4 regions of the Lysinibacillus phoenicis genome follow, and region 1 is predicted to be linked to each of the others. Evidence: riboswitches for the same ligand, from Rfam matches in the RefSeq annotation. Region 1 holds a riboswitch; each other region holds the start of a gene.
The links. A riboswitch is a leader RNA that binds a small molecule or an ion and turns the genes downstream of it on or off. The one in region 1 is predicted to bind thiamine pyrophosphate.
Positions count from the first base shown of each region.

Region 2: it holds a riboswitch for thiamine pyrophosphate, as region 1 does, so the genes downstream of both, thiW (energy coupling factor transporter S component ThiW) here and thiT (energy-coupled thiamine transporter ThiT) in region 1, are expected to answer to the same signal.
Region 3: it holds a riboswitch for thiamine pyrophosphate, as region 1 does, so the genes downstream of both, thiM (hydroxyethylthiazole kinase) here and thiT (energy-coupled thiamine transporter ThiT) in region 1, are expected to answer to the same signal.
Region 4: it holds a riboswitch for thiamine pyrophosphate, as region 1 does, so the genes downstream of both, ABC382_RS03200 (ABC transporter substrate-binding protein) here and thiT (energy-coupled thiamine transporter ThiT) in region 1, are expected to answer to the same signal.

Region 1 covers NZ_JBDFMP010000002.1:3,456,767-3,460,984, reverse strand. The annotation lists gene ABC382_RS18700 (hypothetical protein) at 1-75, shown strand, start outside; gene map (type I methionyl aminopeptidase) at 104-859, opposite strand; gene thiT (energy-coupled thiamine transporter ThiT) at 1,141-1,701, opposite strand; TPP riboswitch at 1,821-1,928, opposite strand; gene ABC382_RS18685 (magnetosome magnetite crystal formation protein family) at 2,056-2,379, shown strand; gene ABC382_RS18680 (hypothetical protein) at 2,435-2,557, shown strand; gene ABC382_RS18675 (SMC family ATPase) at 2,598-4,218, opposite strand, start outside.
Region 2 covers NZ_JBDFMP010000002.1:1,988,861-1,993,078, forward strand. The annotation lists gene ABC382_RS11580 (MFS transporter) at 142-1,338, shown strand; TPP riboswitch at 1,404-1,511, shown strand; gene thiW (energy coupling factor transporter S component ThiW) at 1,604-2,104, shown strand; gene ABC382_RS11590 (VWA domain-containing protein) at 2,915-4,218, opposite strand, start outside.
Region 3 covers NZ_JBDFMP010000002.1:4,029,117-4,033,334, reverse strand. The annotation lists gene mbcS (acyl-CoA synthetase MbcS) at 48-1,628, opposite strand; TPP riboswitch at 1,819-1,917, shown strand; gene thiM (hydroxyethylthiazole kinase) at 1,999-2,766, shown strand; gene thiD (bifunctional hydroxymethylpyrimidine kinase/phosphomethylpyrimidine kinase) at 2,754-3,578, shown strand; gene thiE (thiamine phosphate synthase) at 3,568-4,209, shown strand.
Region 4 covers NZ_JBDFMP010000002.1:400,174-404,391, forward strand. The annotation lists gene parC (DNA topoisomerase IV subunit A) at 1-1,504, shown strand, start outside; TPP riboswitch at 1,633-1,743, shown strand; gene ABC382_RS03200 (ABC transporter substrate-binding protein) at 1,901-2,896, shown strand; gene ABC382_RS03205 (thiamine-binding protein) at 2,897-3,187, shown strand; gene ABC382_RS03210 (ABC transporter permease) at 3,187-3,960, shown strand; gene ABC382_RS03215 (ABC transporter ATP-binding protein) at 3,935-4,218, shown strand, end outside.

The DNA.
Region 1 (4,218 bases):
GCCGCCTTATTTTTATGTGGTGTTCTCTTTGTTGGTATTTTATTTATTAAAAAAAATCCTGCCCACCAAAAATAAATTGGTTAGCAGGATTTTAAATTATATCCTATTCTTCATCTAAGGAAGTTAAAATAATTGGTTTATCTTTAGTGACAATAACTGAATGTTCAATTTGAGCTACAAGCGATTTATCAGGTGTAACAAATGTCCAACCATCACCAGCTTCTACAATATGCTCTGCTTTTGCTGAGATAAATGGCTCAACAGCAAGCACCATTCCTTCTTTCATAATCGTAGAATCCCATGCATCATAATAATTTAAAATATGATTAGGCTCATCATGTAAAGATTGACCTAAGCCATGTCCTGTTAAATTCATAATAACAGTTAAACCATTAGCATTCGCCTCTCGTTCAACCGCTTTACCTATTTGATTTAATTTAGACCCAGCTTTAACCTTTGTCATTGCTCGATCAAAAGCACTTTTAGCAACTCGGCATAGTTTTTCTTTGTCCTCATAACCCTCACCAACAACAAATGAAATGCCAGTATCTGCAAAGTATCCATTTAAAGACCCAGAAACATCGATATTCACAATATCCCCTTCTTGAATAACACGTTTTCCTGGAATACCATGTGCCACTTCTTCATTGACACTAATACATGTATATCCTGGGAAATCATATTCCCCCTTAGGTCCAGAAATAGCACCAGCCTCTGCAAACATGCGGCCAGCAATTTCATCTAGCTCAAGTGTTGTAACACCTGGTTTTGTTGCTGCTTTCATGGCTTCACGAATTTCGGCACAAATGCGTCCAATTTTTTTAAAAGCTTCAATCTCTTCTTGCGTTTTTACAATCATTTATAACGTCCCTTTCATCTAATATCTATTCTTTAATATAACATAACTTTTTATGCGTATAACGATAAACGCTTTAAATATTGTATGCTTTCCTACAATGCAAAGTGCTAAAAGAGCTATTCATGACCAAAAGTCCCTTCACATGAGTGAAGGGACTTGCTTGTTGTTGAAAAAAGTTGATAATTTTGCTAATGATTCTGTGCGAAAGCGAATATCATCAAGTAGTATAGAACGAAAAGCTTTTATACCCTTTTACAATAAATCATTTGAGGAAACTTTTATTATGCTTTTCTTTGCATTAATTGTGGAGCGGCTGTGAATAAAAGCACCCCTACAATTGCCGTTAAAATGGTTGCTGGCAACATATATGTACCATTATAAATGATAGAATAGATCCATGCATTTTGATCACCCGCATACTCTGCAAAAAATACAGCTCCAGCAATTGTATGTGCTGTGTATCGTAAAAAGCCTGCAAAAACAGTACCTATGATAATGTAAAGTGCCATTTTCGTTTTGTTCATATTTTTTGCAGCATCCAACACAGGTCCACGTACAACAGCTGCTAATCCTACAACTGTAAAGGCAACACCATAATCCAATAATCCTTGAAGCCAGTGCACAATATAAGCACCAAACATGGTTTGCATAACACCCACAAGTACTCCCGTTGTTAGCCCAGCAACTAAGCCCCAACGAAATGCAATCAACATAATAGGCACCATGACAAGACTAACAGAGCCACCTTGTGCCCATACTTTAAAGGATACTTGATCGAGCACAAGGCCAATCGCTGCAAATATCGCAATCTCCACAAGCATTAATAGTCTTTTTTTGTCCATACATATTCTCTCCTTTGTTCCGATGTAGGATACAAGAGCAGGAATAGAAATGCAGACATCTTTTTTATTCCTAAAGAATGAAAAAACGATGCCAGGACAGAGCCTGACATCGTACAAGTGTCGGTTTCTATCCACATCCCTACGCAAGTGTTAACTTACAGGTTCAAAGAGTCAAGGCATTACGTGCCCAGTCTCAGCTGACATCATCAGCTCCCCTTGTGGTCGTTACATCTGAATTTATTTGAACAATCCCATTGTACGCAAAGGATTGGATGATTACAACCTCTTCCATACATTATTTTTTTGAAACTTTGCCGTTTTTCATGCGTAAATATTAAAAAAGGAGGTACAACTATGGAGAACCAAAAAATTTTATCTGCCTTTAGTTATCTTAGTATTTTCTTCGCCCCTTTTATCGTCCCATTAATTGTTTACTTTGTAACGAAAGATAGTGATGTAAAAAGACATTCAATTCGTGCACTTGTCTCTCATTTAATTCCTTTTGTTTTTGGCATCCTATTTTTTATTGTCTTTGTTTTTTCTACATTAAGATTAGATCCAACGTCAAGTAATAATACTGTGATGGTTGTTTGGTTAGTTTCATTTGCCGTTTATGCCATTGTCTCACTTGGTATTGTCATATGGAATATTATTCAGGCTGTTCGAGTAATACGTTAATGTTTCAATTTTAAGCGAAACAGGTAGTAATAATTGTAAAAGGAGCTGTTTTTTAATGAAAGTATCAAACGTTGTGAAAACTGCTGTAAAATTGGCACCTATTGTTATTCCTATCGTCAAAAAAGTAATGGCTGCAAAAAAAGGAACAACTCCTACAGCCACTTCTCGAAAAAAATAAAACAAAGGCGTATTCCCTATTTCGGAAATACGCCTTTCACTTATTTCACTTCAAAGTATGTCTGACTATGGCCATTTAATGTCTTTTCTACATGTAAAACCGCTGGCATTGCAGATTTTAATTCAGGCACATGAGAGATTACGCCAATCATGCGACCAGAATCCTGTAAATCAATTAATGTATCGATTGCTTTATTTAATGATTCCTCATCAAGCGAACCAAAGCCCTCATCAATAAACATCGTTTCAATATGAATATTACCTTGGAAGCTTTGAATTACATCTGCCATTCCTAAGGCAAGGCTTAATGAGGCATTAAATTTTTCGCCTCCCGATAATGTTTTGACATCTCGTAGTTGATCGGTATAGGCATCGTAGACATCAAGACCTAGTCCGCTTTGTTTCGCATGCTTTTCCAATCTATCTGAACGTCTGAGCTCAAATTGACCATTTGATAAATGATAAAGGCGAATATTGGCAGCTTCAGTAATTTGGTCTAAGTAATTAATTTGAATATAGCGCTCAAAAGATAGCTTTTTCGAATTTTGGCCGTTTAATAATCCATAGAGCTCCTTTACTCTTCCCGCTTCTTGCTCAAGTAAATGAAGCTCCCTCGCTATTTCTTCTACTCTTTCAATAAAACCTTGGCAAGCTTGAGCAAAACCTCTCAACTGTTGTAAACGTTTAAATGCTTCCTCATAAGATATACGAAGTTGTTCTACTTTGGCTTCCATGGACACTAAATCTTGTTGCTCTTTTCCTTGAAGATACATAGCCCCTTCAGTAATTTGGATTTGCAATGTGTGTACCTGTAAAGCATAGTCACTACAAGCTTTTCGAAGGGTCTCTATTTGCAATAAACTCCGTTTGGCAGCTGTATATTCCTCGTAGCTGTCAAAGCCTATCTCCTGCATGCTTGCTGAGAATTGCTGACGTTTTTCATTCATTTTGAGTTGTAATTCTTCAAAAGTTTGTTTGGCTATTTCCATCGTCAATTTTGCATTACTTGTTGCTTCCTTCGCTCTATGCAATTCGTCTTGACTCTCTTGCCATCTTTTTTGCAAATCCATTTTTTGTTTACTGATATCTGTAAGCTGTTGCTGTAATTGCTGCAAGGTTGGTAAATGGTTTGGCATATGTTTAAGCTGTTCTTCAAGAACTGCTTGCAGTCTTGTCATTTCTTTCAACTGCTCAGCTAAATATTGCTCTAAGTTCATCTGTTTAGTTCGTAGCTGCTCTATTCTCTCACGTTGCTGCTTAAGTTTTAATCGCATATCTGCTAATTGATGATGAACAATTTTTAATGTCGCAATCTCTTGCTCTATGTTGTTTAATGTAGAGATGAGCTGTGCATGGTCTTGCTGTGTAATGTGCTGCTCTTCTAGTTGCTGACAGGTTTCTTGATAAAGCTGTTGCGCAGATGACAAGAGCGCTTCTTTTTCTAGGTACTTACGCTCATCTAAAGAAGCCTTAGCCCTTAACACTTCGACTTCAGAGAGCTCTATCATTTCCTGCTGCTCATTATGTGTTTTCTGGTGTGTCAAACTGCCACATACAGGGCAAGGTTCCCCGTCCTTCAACTGTTCAGCCAAAATACTAGCCTGACTTGTCAACCAACGCTGCTCTAATAATTGTAGAGCCTTTTTACTCTCCTGATAGTGA
Region 2 (4,218 bases), 1.5 Mb from region 1:
CTTAAATAACCTAAGAAGATAACTTTTGTGGAAAACCATTCTAAATATCGAACCACTTCAATAATCTTAACTAATAGCCAAGCGATAATTCTTTATGATAGACTGTACTATATTTGATTACAAAAAAAGGGGGTTTATTCGATGACCCAGCAGAAGTCCAATAAGGCGGCTTTGTATATTTTAATGTTTAACATGTTTATCGCAATGGGGAGTATTGGGATTATTATTCCTGTCATGCCTGAGTACTTAAAAATATTCGGTGCAGCAGGACAAGTTCTAGGTATGCTTATTGCAACGTTCGCCTTAGCTCAATTCGTATTTTCTCCAATTGCTGGGAATCTTTCGGATCAGTATGGTCGAAAAAATTTAATTATTTTCGGTCTTATCGTGACAGGTCTTGCACAAATCGGCTTTGGCCTTGCTACAGACGTATGGATGCTCTTTCTAGCACGCTTTTTAGGTGGTCTTGGTTCTGCATTTGTTGCACCTCCTATTATGGCTTTTGTAGCCGACGTCACAACCTATGAAGAACGTGGGAAAGGAATGGGTATGTTAGGTGCTGCTATGTCTCTTGGTTTTATGATAGGACCTGGTATTGGTGGCTTTTTGGCAAAGGTAAGCTTACACTTCCCATTTTTCACAGCTGGAGCTGCTGCCATTGTAGCATCTATTTTATCTTACTTTTTATTACCTTCTACCAAACCAAACACTGCTCAGCAGAAACAAAAGCAAGACAATCTGGCGAAGCAAATGGCTCGTTCCATACATATGCCTTATTTTGTTATGCTCATAATTATGCTCGTGTTCTCGTTCGGCATTGCTAATTTCCAAACGACTTTGTCCTTATTCGTGACAGAAAAGTTTAATTACACACCCGTAGATATCGCGATTATTTTAGTTGTCGGTGGTGCTTTTGGGGTCGTTGTACAAATGTTTATTATTACACCACTATTTAATCGTTTTGGTGAAATGAAAGTCGTATTAGTCAATTTATTTATTGCATCCGTTGCTATTTTCTTAATATTATTCGTTTCTGGCTTTGCCCTTATATTAGTTGTAGCAACTATTTTCTCTACAGCAACAACACTAATTCGACCAGCTGTTAATACGCTAATCTCAAAGCTTGCAGAGAAAGAACAGGGATTTGCTGCAGGCTTGAATAATGCTTATATGAGTCTTGGTAATATGATTGGACCAGCATTAGCAGGTCTATTATTCGACTGGAATATGAACAGCCCGTATATTTTTGGCTCCATCATATTATTAGCATGTTTCTTCCTTGCTCTTGTCTGGACATTGAAAAAAGCACCTCATTTAATGCATCCAGATACAAAGTAGTCTGAAAAATCATTGACTATTTTTAGCAGTATGTTACATTAATGTTGGTAAACTAATTAAATAAAATTAACCACTAGGGGAGTCTTTAAAAGGCTGAGACGTATATGTTTAGATACGGACCCTTTGAACCTGATCTAGTTCATACTAGCGGAGGGAAGTGGCGCTACTTGCTATTATCATTGTATACGCGAGGCCGCTTCCTATTGTTTTTAGGTAGCGGCCTTTTTATTTCCCTAGTGAAACTTTATCAAAAGGAGTGAACTTGATGTCAATTCGTAAATTAACGGTCATGGCTTTATTAGTAGCTATTGCCGTAGCAGGCTCTACCTTTGTCTCCATCCCGACAGGAATTGCACGTGCCTTTCCCATCCAGCATGCAATTAACGTGGTAGGTGCAATTCTATTAGGACCAGTTCCTACAGTCCTAATTGCCTTTGTTACTGCCATCATTCGAATCCTTACAGGGACAGGATCATTATTAGCGATCCCTGGCAGTGTTATTGGCGCATTATGTGCTGCCCTCGCTTATAAATACAGCAGTAAAATGTGGTTAGCTGGCATTGGCGAAATCATTGGAACAGGAATTCTTGCTTCACTGATCGCTGTACCTTATGCAAAGTTACTAATGGGGACCTCCGTAGCTGCCTTATTCTTCATGCCAGCCTTTTTAACATCCAGTACTATAGGTGCTCTTTTAGGCGTAGTGATTGCTAACAGTTTGCGGAAGACCGTCCTAGTAAAGAGCTTTAATTCTTCACTTTATTGAGTGAACGGGTTCTGTGTTTTTATATAGTATTAGATGGAGAAATTCCATTATATCTGATGATAACTTTGTTTGTTCTTTTAGAGCGGGGACATTTGCTTTTGGAGCGGATACCTGTCTCTTTGGAGCGCTTTCCCTCACTTTATGAGCGAATACACCACCCCTTGGAGCGCTTCTCCTTACTTTTCGAGCGGTTACCTGTCTCTTTGGAGCGCTTTCCTTCACTTTATGAGCGGTTACCTGTCTCCTTGGAGCGCTTTCTCTTACTTTTGGAGCGGTTACCTGTCTCCTTGGAGCGCTTTCCTTACTTTTGGAGCGGTTACCTGTCTCCTTGGAGCGCTTTCCTTACTTTATGAGCGGATACACCACTCCTTGGAGCGCTTCTCCTTACTTTCGAGCGGAGACCTGTCTCCTTGGAGCGCTTTCCCTTACTTTTCGAGCGGATACACCACTCCTTGGAGCGCTTCCCTTCACTTTATGAGCGGATACACCACTTCTTGGAGCGCTTTCCCTTACTTTTGGAGCGGATACACCACTCCTTGGAGCGCTTTCCTTTACTTTTGGAGCGGTTACCTGTCTCCTTGGAGCGCTTCCCTTACTTTTCGAGCGGATACAACACTCCTTGGAGCGCTTTCCCTTACTTTTGGAGCGAGGATCCCCCTTCTTGGTGCGTTTTCCTCAACTCTATAAGCAGTTACACTTCTTTGCAGTGCACTCGCCCTCACCGCTCAATCGAGGACTACTTTTTCATTCACCTCAAAGAATATAAAAAAGCAGTACAAAACTGTTTCGTTTTGTACTGCTTCTACTATATTACGATCTTTTTTTCATACCCTTTAATAATTGGGCAACATTGGTGTCTTCTGCCTGTACAGGTTTTTCCTCAACGAGCTGTTCTTTTTTCTTCGGTTTTGTGAGGAAGCTCCAGCCAAAACGCCTTATTGTAATATCAATAAAGAATAGTAGCATGCCTGCTAGGAGAAGCCATGAGGCAATGTTTTGACGGTCCGCTCCTTTTTTTGCAAAGTCACGGAAAACTTCTTGTGGTTCCTTTAAGACAGATCCACCAGTTTGTTTGGTTAATTCTTCTACTAAATGTTCATTTACAGGAAGTAGTTCATATTCAGCACTATAAGGAACGCTTAGTCCTGCTTGATATATGGCCTGCTTTTCATCAGCTATACGGAAGAAAATTAATCCTGGTTCAGCCTGTACAGTAGCTCGAACTTGAGAGGTCGAAATGGTTTCAAGTTGTGTTTCTAGCTCTTCACCTGCTTCATTAACTGCTACAATATCTAAAAATGCTGCTTCATTTGTAGGATCCGTAATCATAAAGGAACCATCTGTTTCCAATCTCACATCGTAGGCAACATCATTATAACTAGGAAGCATTTGTGAAATAAGTGTTTGCCAAAATGTCTCCCAATCCTGCCATCTTGCCCAATCTCCTGTCCATTTTCCGGTAGAATCGGATGTAAAGGCGAATGTTTTACCTAGACCGTATTGCCACTGTGCTAACACAGGATCTTCCTTCTCACTTTCTGCAATGACGGTAGCTCCTTGTTTAGCTGTTGTCCCAATATATGCATTCATTTGAGGGACACCATTAGCAAACAGTGTATTCCAACCTGCCGCATTATAGATTGCTGGATAAAATGGGTTATCCTCAATATAGGTACGGGAAATCATAGCTGTTTCACGAGATAAAATAGAAGGAATGGTTTGCTCATCAATAACATCGTAGAAACGACCACTGCCCATGTCACTTAGCGCTTCTAGTAAGTTTGCGTCGGCATCTTGACCAATCGCAACAGTCGATAATGTGATACCGTTCTCTTTCCCATCAGCAATTAAATCTTCATAATTCCCTGACTGTGATTGCCCATCTGTTAAGAGAATAATATGCTTACGTTGCAGCTTTAGATCTGCAAGATTTTCATAGGCTTTTGCAAGTGAACTATAAATCTCTGTTCCACCACCTGGTGTAACGGATAAAATCGTATCTACTGCTTCTTCTTTACTACTCAGAGGCGCTGTCTCTATAATCTCCCATGGCCGATCATCAAAGGCGATAAATCCTAATGTATCTTCATCGCGCAACATTTCTACTGAACGTG
Region 3 (4,218 bases), 570 kb from region 1:
CCATTCTTGAACTTTGATTTTCGACATTATTTCCTAGGAAATGATAATTAGTGTAGTTGTTTTGCTTCTTGCTGTCTTAATTCAACACGTCGAATTTTCCCCGAGGATGTTTTCGGTAGCTCTTCCACAAATTCAATAGCACGCGGATATTTATAAGGTGCTGTCAATAGTTTCACATGATCTTGAAGAGTTCGAATAAGTGCTTCATCACCATTTTCAGCATTTCGAAGTACAACAAAAGCTTTAACAATATTTCCCCGAACTTTATCTGGGCTCGCAATAACAGCCGCTTCTTTTACAGCTGGGTGCTTCATCAAAGCATCTTCTACCTCAAATGGCCCAATTGTGTAGCCAGAGGATATAATGACATCATCTCCACGACCCTCAAACCAAAAGTAACCATCTTGATCTTTATAAGCACGATCACCTGTAATATACCACTCTCCACGGAATTGTAAATTTGTTCGTTCCGGGTCATTTAAATATTTTTTAAACAGTGCGGGAGTGGTGCGATGAACAGCAATATCGCCAACTTCTCCAACAGCAACAGGGTTACCGAAATCGTCTATAATTTCAACCTTATTGCCAGGAGTTGGTTTTCCCATAGAACCAATTCTAGCTTCCATTCCAACCATTGTGCCAACAAGTAATGTGTTTTCCGTCTGACCGTAGCCATCTCGGACTTGCAAATCGAAAGTCTTCGAAAATACGTTAATGACCTCGCTATTCAAAGGCTCTCCTGCTGATACAGCTTGACGAAGTGCCGTTAAATCGAATTCATGTAAATGTTCTAGTGCTGCCATAAAACGATATTCTGTAGGTGTGCAACATAAAACATTTATTTTAAATTTTTCGAGTAACCTTAGATAGGTAGATGCATCAAATTTCCCCTTATATACAAATGCAGTAGCACCACTCCCTAATGTTGCTAGAAACGGACTCCAAATCCATTTTTGCCAACCTGGTGCTGCTGTCGCCCAAACAATATCATCTTCTTGCACACCTAACCAGTGTGGTGCTGTTGTTCGTAAATGTGCATAGCCCCAGCTATGAGTATGTACAGCTGCTTTTGGGTTTCCTGTTGTACCACTTGTATAAGCTAAGAATGCAGTATCTGTACTTTTTGTTGGAGAAGAACTTATGTAAGTTGTAGGTTGAATGCGCATTTTTTCTAAAAGTGGTTGCCAAGGTTCATGGGCCTTCCCTATAACAAATTGTTGCATTCCTTGTAAATTGTTCACCTGATCAAATTGATCAATATAAGGCTCGTAAGCAACAATTCCTTTAGCATTTGCATGCTTGATGCGATATTCAATGTCTTTAGTTCTTAGCATTTCTGAGCTCGGAATAATGGTTAATCCAGCTTTCAATGCTGCAATATATACAATATATGCTTCCACTGAACGAGGTACCATCACTAAAATCACATCACCTTTTGATAAACCTTGCATCGTGAATACGTGTGCAGCTTGATTTGCCCTTTCAAGTAAATATGCATATGTAATAAATTGTACATCCTTATTTTCCTCGTAAATAATTAATGCATTTTTTGTTGTATCTTGAGCATATTTTTCAATTTCATCTGTTATGTTATACCATTCTGGTGCAACTAAATCTTGTCTCTTCATGGCAAATGCCCCCTTTTGCTATGACACATTATAAAACTCTTTTTTCAGCATTTTCAATGGTTTGCGCTTAATTTTGGAAAAGTCATGACAACTATCATACTCTGCTATATGGCATCGGTCACATTTTGTCGATAGGTAAACTTGCTATTGAATACAATTGAAAAGTATGGTACATTTTGGTCAACTAAAAGCAAGATTGCAGGGGGACTCGTCAAGAGTTGAGAAGGTAAAACCTGACCCTTTGAACCTGTTAGTTAATACTGACGTAGGGAGCAATAAACATCTATTGATGAAAGGCTCTTTTTCGTGCATTTTTACACAAAAAGAGCCTTTTTTGCATGCTTACGTCCATCCATAAAGGAGGACTACGATGATATTTCAAACAATCCGTCAACAGCAACCACTGATTCATTGTATTACAAATTATGTGGTAGCAAATTTCCAAGCAAATGGTTTATTAGCAATAGGCGCTTCCCCGGTTATGGCTGATGATAGCCGTGAGGTAGAGGAAATGGTAGCACTCGCTCAAGCCTTGTTAATTAACATCGGTACACTCAATGATCGAACTAAAGAATCTATGTTGTTAGCAGGCAAAATGGCCAATAAACTTGGAATTCCAGTCATTTTAGATCCTGTCGGTGCTGGTGCCACTACTTATCGAAAAGAAACGGTACGATACTTGCTTGAGGAAGTACATTTTTCGGTCATTCGTTGTAATGTTGGGGAACTAGCAGCAATAGCCAATGTTGACTGGCAACAAAAAGGTGTCGATAGTGGGAATGGCTCCATTGCTTTAGAAGAAGAGGCGATCTTATTAGCCCAACATTATCAATGCATTGTTATCATAACAGGAGAACGAGATTTTATAACAGATGGTGTGGATAGCCAATGGATAAATGGCGGGAATATGCAAATGACCGAGGTAACAGGGACAGGCTGTTTACTTAGTGCTATTTGCGGTGCCGCCTATATTGCAGGCCATAATCCATACCGACAATTAGCGGACACATTAACTTACTATAAAAAAGCTGCGGTACTGGCGTCAGCGTTTACATCAGATATTGGTGATTTCCAAATAGCTTTACTAAATGCTCTTTATCGCCTATCGAAGGATGGTGAAGCTTCATGCATATTGTAACGACGATTGCAGGCTCAGATAGTGGTGGCGGTGCAGGCATACAGGCTGATTTAAAAACATTTCAGGAATTAGGGGTGTTTGGTACTTCAGTAATTACAGCTTTGACAGCACAAAATACAATGGGTGTGTCAGGAGTTTTCCCTATTGATCACTCCTTTGTTGAAAAACAATTTCAAGCTTTAATCGAAGATTTTTCAATTGCTGCAATTAAAACAGGGATGCTTTATTCCTCTGATATTATTAAAGCTATCGCACATATGATTCATAATCAAAACATCCCACTAATTGTTGATCCAGTAATGATTGCAAAGGGTGGAGAAAGCTTATTACTGCAAGAAGCTATTGAAGCAATGCGCTCTTCTCTACTACCACTTGCTACAATCGTTACCCCCAATATCCCTGAAGCAGAGGCTCTGACAGGGAGAAAAATACATGATGTTTCAGATATACGTGAAGTAGCTCAAGGTTTTTTTCAATTAGGTGTACATTGCGTCATTCTTAAAGGTGGCCATTTAGCAGATCCAAATTTTGCTATTGATTATGTATTTTTTCAAAACGGTAAATCTTTTTCTATGCAAACTCCACGTATTCAAACGTCCAATACCCATGGCACAGGTTGCACATTTTCAGCAGCAATCACTGCTTTTCTTGGTCAAGGTTTTGCGATGGATAAGGCAATTATCGAAGCTAAAAAATTTATTCAATTAGCAATTTTACATGATTTATCTATTGGTCATGGTTATGGACCAACAAATCATTTTGCTTATCAACTGCATAAGGATTCCTGTGAGGTGTTGATTTATGAAACGTGAGGATTTACAACTTTATTTTATTATGGGCACAAGCAATGTTAGTCATCAGAATCCCCTTCATGTACTAGAGAGAGCGTTGCAAGCTGGAATTACCATGTTTCAATTTCGAGAAAAAGGTTCCCATGCATTAACTGGATTTGCCTATGAACAATTTGCACGTCAATGTCAAAAACTATGTCAACAATATAACGTTCCTTTTATTGTCAATGATGATGTCGAACTTGCATTACGACTTGGTGCGGACGGTGTTCATATCGGACAAGATGATTTACATGTTAGCATAGCACGTAAAAAAATTGGTAATATGATTCTTGGTGTTTCTGTGCATTCCCAGGACGAACTAGAAACAGCCATTATCCATCAAGCAGATTATGTAGGTATTGGTCCGATTTTTGCAACAACTTCAAAACGGGATGCACAATCACCATGTGGTACAAATTTTTTGCAGCAAGCTCACAATTTCTATCCTGAATTACCAATTGTAGCGATTGGTGGAATTAACCCTACCAATGCATACGCCGTATTTCAAGCTGGGGCAGATGGTATTGCTGTTATTTCAGCTATCTGTGAAAGTATAGATATTAAGCATACAGTAAATACGTTAAGGTCTGTGACACGCATAAATGGTTGATTTTTAAAC
Region 4 (4,218 bases), 3.1 Mb from region 1:
ACCAGGACAAGGAATTCTCCAATACTTATTTAAAACAACGGATTTACAGGTAGCTTATAATTTTAATATGATTGCCATTCATAATCGTCGTCCAACAATGATGACCTTACCATTATTATTGGATGCCTATATTGCCCATCAAAAAGAAGTAGTCACGAACCGTTCCATTTACGATTTACAAAAGGCGAAGGATCGTTCCCATATCGTGGATGGGTTAATTAAAGCCCTTTCCATTTTAGATGAAGTGATTGCAACAATCCGTTCTTCTAATGATAAAAAGGATGCCAAGCTTAATTTACAGGCGAAGTTTGATTTTACAGAGGTACAGGCAGAGGCGATTGTCAGCTTGCAATTATACCGTTTAACCAATACAGACATTACAGAGCTTCGACAAGAACAGGACGAGCTAAATAGGTTGATTGCTAAGCTAGAGGGGATTTTACAAAGTGAGGCAAAGCTTGTACGTGTCATTAAACAAGAATTGCTTGATATTAAGAAACGCTTTACAGAGCCTCGTCGCTCAAGAATTGAGCAAGAAATTGAAGAGATTAAAATTACCTTAGATGTTCTTGTACCAAGTGAAGAGGTTGTCGTAACCGTAACGAAGGATGGCTATATTAAACGTACTTCGACACGTTCACATGCCGCCTCAAATGGTCAGGATTTTGCGATGAAGGATTCGGATTACTTATTGTATGAAGCAACCTTAAATACACAGCACCATTTACTCCTATTTACAAATCGAGGCAATTATATTTATCAGCCTGTTCATGAGCTGCCAGATATTCGCTGGAAGGATCTTGGTCAGCATATTTCAAGTATCGTGCCAACGGGTGAAGATGAGTCAATTATCGCTGTATATGGCTTTGAAACATTTGATCAACCAAATACGTACATTTTCACTGCGACAAAGGATGGTCAAATTAAACGCTCTCCACTTGCCGATTACGCGGTGACACGTTATTCAAAACCAATTAAAACGATGAATGTGAAGGCTGGCGATGCCATGATCTATGCAGCGTTTGTGACGGATGACGTGGAATTGATGTTAACAACAGATACGGCTTATTCAATTCGTTTCCCAATGGAGGAATTACCAGTAACAGGTGTAAAAACAGGCGGAGTAAAGGGCATTACGCTAAAAGATGGAGAAGCCTTAGTCGGTGTGAATGTGCTACAACCAGATCAAACGCAATATGTTGTCATTGTGACACAGCGTGGGGCTGTTAAGAAAATGAATGTCGCAGAGGTTGAAGTAGCCAGTCGTGCAAAACGTGGTCTAAAAGTATTAACAGAATTAAAAGCAAATCCGCACCGCATTGTGGCCGTTATTCAAGCAACAGATGAGGAGCAGATTGTTATTGAAACAGAAAAAGGCGTGCAAGAGGTGTTAGATGTCCAAGCATTGACTCGTGCTGATCGCCATTCCAATGGATCGTTCAAAGTGGATATCGCAACAGATGGGGCTATTTCCCATGTTCTAACGACCAAAAAGGAACAATAACCAAGCTTTTTTAACGCCCAGTCTCTTTTGTGAGCTGGGCTTTTTTTGGTGTAAAACGGTTAAACCAAATTAGTACCTTGTCTTTTAAGAGTAACTATGGGTATAATAATCAACGAAAAGTTCATAGCGAAAGAATGTAGGGGGGCTAGTAGTTGCTAGCTGAGATTGTGTCCGATAGACGCTGACCCTTTGAACCTGATTTGGCTCGTACCAGCGTAGGGAACATCTATTCAAAAAAGCAAAGTTTTGAAGATTGATTGCAATTTACGTCTGGGAGGAATCCTAGGCGTTTTTTTATATTTTCAAACACCTCTTGCCCATCGTATTTACGCTTTCTTTCTGGTGACACGCATTCCTTTATGAACACTTTCATATTACAAACTGGGAGGACCTAGCATGAAAAAATGGTTATTTATTCTATTGGCTGCACTTGTAACATTAGTGGGCTGTAGTGACAAGGAGGACAAGCAGGCAACTGATAAGCTAAAAAAGGTGTCAGTAGTACTGGATTGGACTCCGAATACAAATCATACAGGGCTTTATGTCGCGAAAAAGCTTGGTTATTTTGAGGAACAAGGCTTAGATGTTGATATTATGATGCCAGGGGAAGCGGGAGCAGATCAGCTTGTAGCTTCTGGTAAGGCAGAATTTGGGGTAAGCTATCAGGAAGGCATCACACAGGCACGTGTCCAGGATGTACCACTTGTTTCGATTGCCGCCATCATTCAGCATAATACATCGGGCTTTGCTTCGATTGCTTCTAAAGGGATTACCTCACCAAAGGATTTCGAAGGTAAAACTTATGGCGGTTGGGGAGCCCCACTAGAGCAAGCGGTACTCCAATCGTTAATGCAAACAGAAAATGCCGATATTAATCAATTAGATATTGTCAATGCAGGTGATTTAGATTTCTTCACGATGATGGAAAAAGATATTGATTTTGCGTGGATTTATTATGCATGGACAGGTATTGAGGCAGAGCTTCGTGGGGAAAAGATTAATATGTTGTATTTAACGGATTATAGTGATCAGTTGGATTATTATACGCCTGTATTGGCTACTAATGAAAAAATGATAAAGGACAATCCTGATGTTGTAAAAGCCTTTGTTGCAGCTGCTTCTAAAGGTTATGAATACGCAATCGAGCATCCAAGTGAGGCTGCAGATATTTTACTAGAAGCGGCACCTGACTTAGATAAAGAATTAGTGCATAAAAGTCAAGAATGGTTAGCTGATAAATATCAGGACGATGCGAAGCAATGGGGAGAGCAAAAGCTTTCTGTATGGGAAAACTATGCTAATTGGATGTCTAGCAACAAGGTATTAGAGGGCGAGTTTGATGCAAAGCAAGCCTTTACGAATGATTTCTTACCTAAAAAGGAGGCCAAATAAATGGCAAATTCATTAATCAGTGTCCAAATTATCCCGAAAACAGAGAAATATGAGGATGTCATTCCTTATGTGGATGCAGCCATTGCTGTGATTGATGCATCTGGTGTGAAATATGAAGTACATCCGCTAGAAACGACGATGGAAGGTGAGCTGTCAACATTGCTTCAACTTATTGAGAAAATGAATGACAAGATGATAGAGCTTGGTGCTATTAATGTGATTACACAAGTGAAAATACTCTATCAGCCAACTGGTATTACCATGGATACATTAACGGAGAAATATCAGTAATGAAACAAGCGTTTCAAAAGGGAAGGACGATCATCTTTATCGCCTTCCTCTTATTCATCTGGGAACTAGTCGTGCATGTGGCTGAAGTTCCCCATTGGCTTCTACCTGCACCAAGTCGTATTCTGATGGAAGGCTTTCAGTCGTATCCAACCTTTTTACCACATGCTTTGGCTACGGTGCAATTGGCCATATTAGGTCTTGCTATTGGTATTGGTTGTGGATTAACGGTAGCTATTGTGTTGCATCGATTTTTGTTTATTCGGGAGTTGTTTTATCCGATTTTGATCATGTCGCAAAATATCCCAATACTTGTCTTAGCACCGCTGCTCATAATATGGTTTGGCTTTGGCTTATTACCAAAGCTCATTATTATTTGCCTTGTGTGCTTTTTCCCGATAGTCATTGCGGCCATGGACGGATTTCGTCAAACTTCACCTGAATTAAAGCACTATTTTGCGATGATTGGTGCGACAACTTCGCAAACTTTTTGGAAATTGGAATGGCCGCATGCATATCCTGCTATATTTTCAGGCGTTAAAATCGCTGCTACATACAGTGTCATGGGTGCTGTCATTGCAGAGTGGCTTGGTGCGAAAAAGGGTATTGGCGTATATATGACCTTAGCTCAATCCTCCTTTCGCACGGATCGTGTATTTGTCGCGATTTTTGCCATTGTTTTGTTAAGCTTACTGTTGTTTAGCAGTATACGATTTATAGAAAAAATCATGGTGAAGGGGAGAGGCAACCATGCTCAGCATTCAAAACATCAGTAAATCCTTTGATGCCCTGCAAGTCCTTGAAGATCTGTCCTTTGAGGTTAAGGATGGCGAGTTTGTAGCTATTGTGGGTCCTTCAGGAAGTGGTAAAAGTACGTTGTTTCAATTAATAGGTGGTGTCTCTTCAATCGATCATGGGGCCATTTTATTAAATGGAGAGGATTTACAGCAAAAGAGAGGGACGATTGGCTATATGCCCCAGCAGCCTTGTCTATTGCCTTGGCGTACCATCTTAGAGAACGTTACCATCGTGGA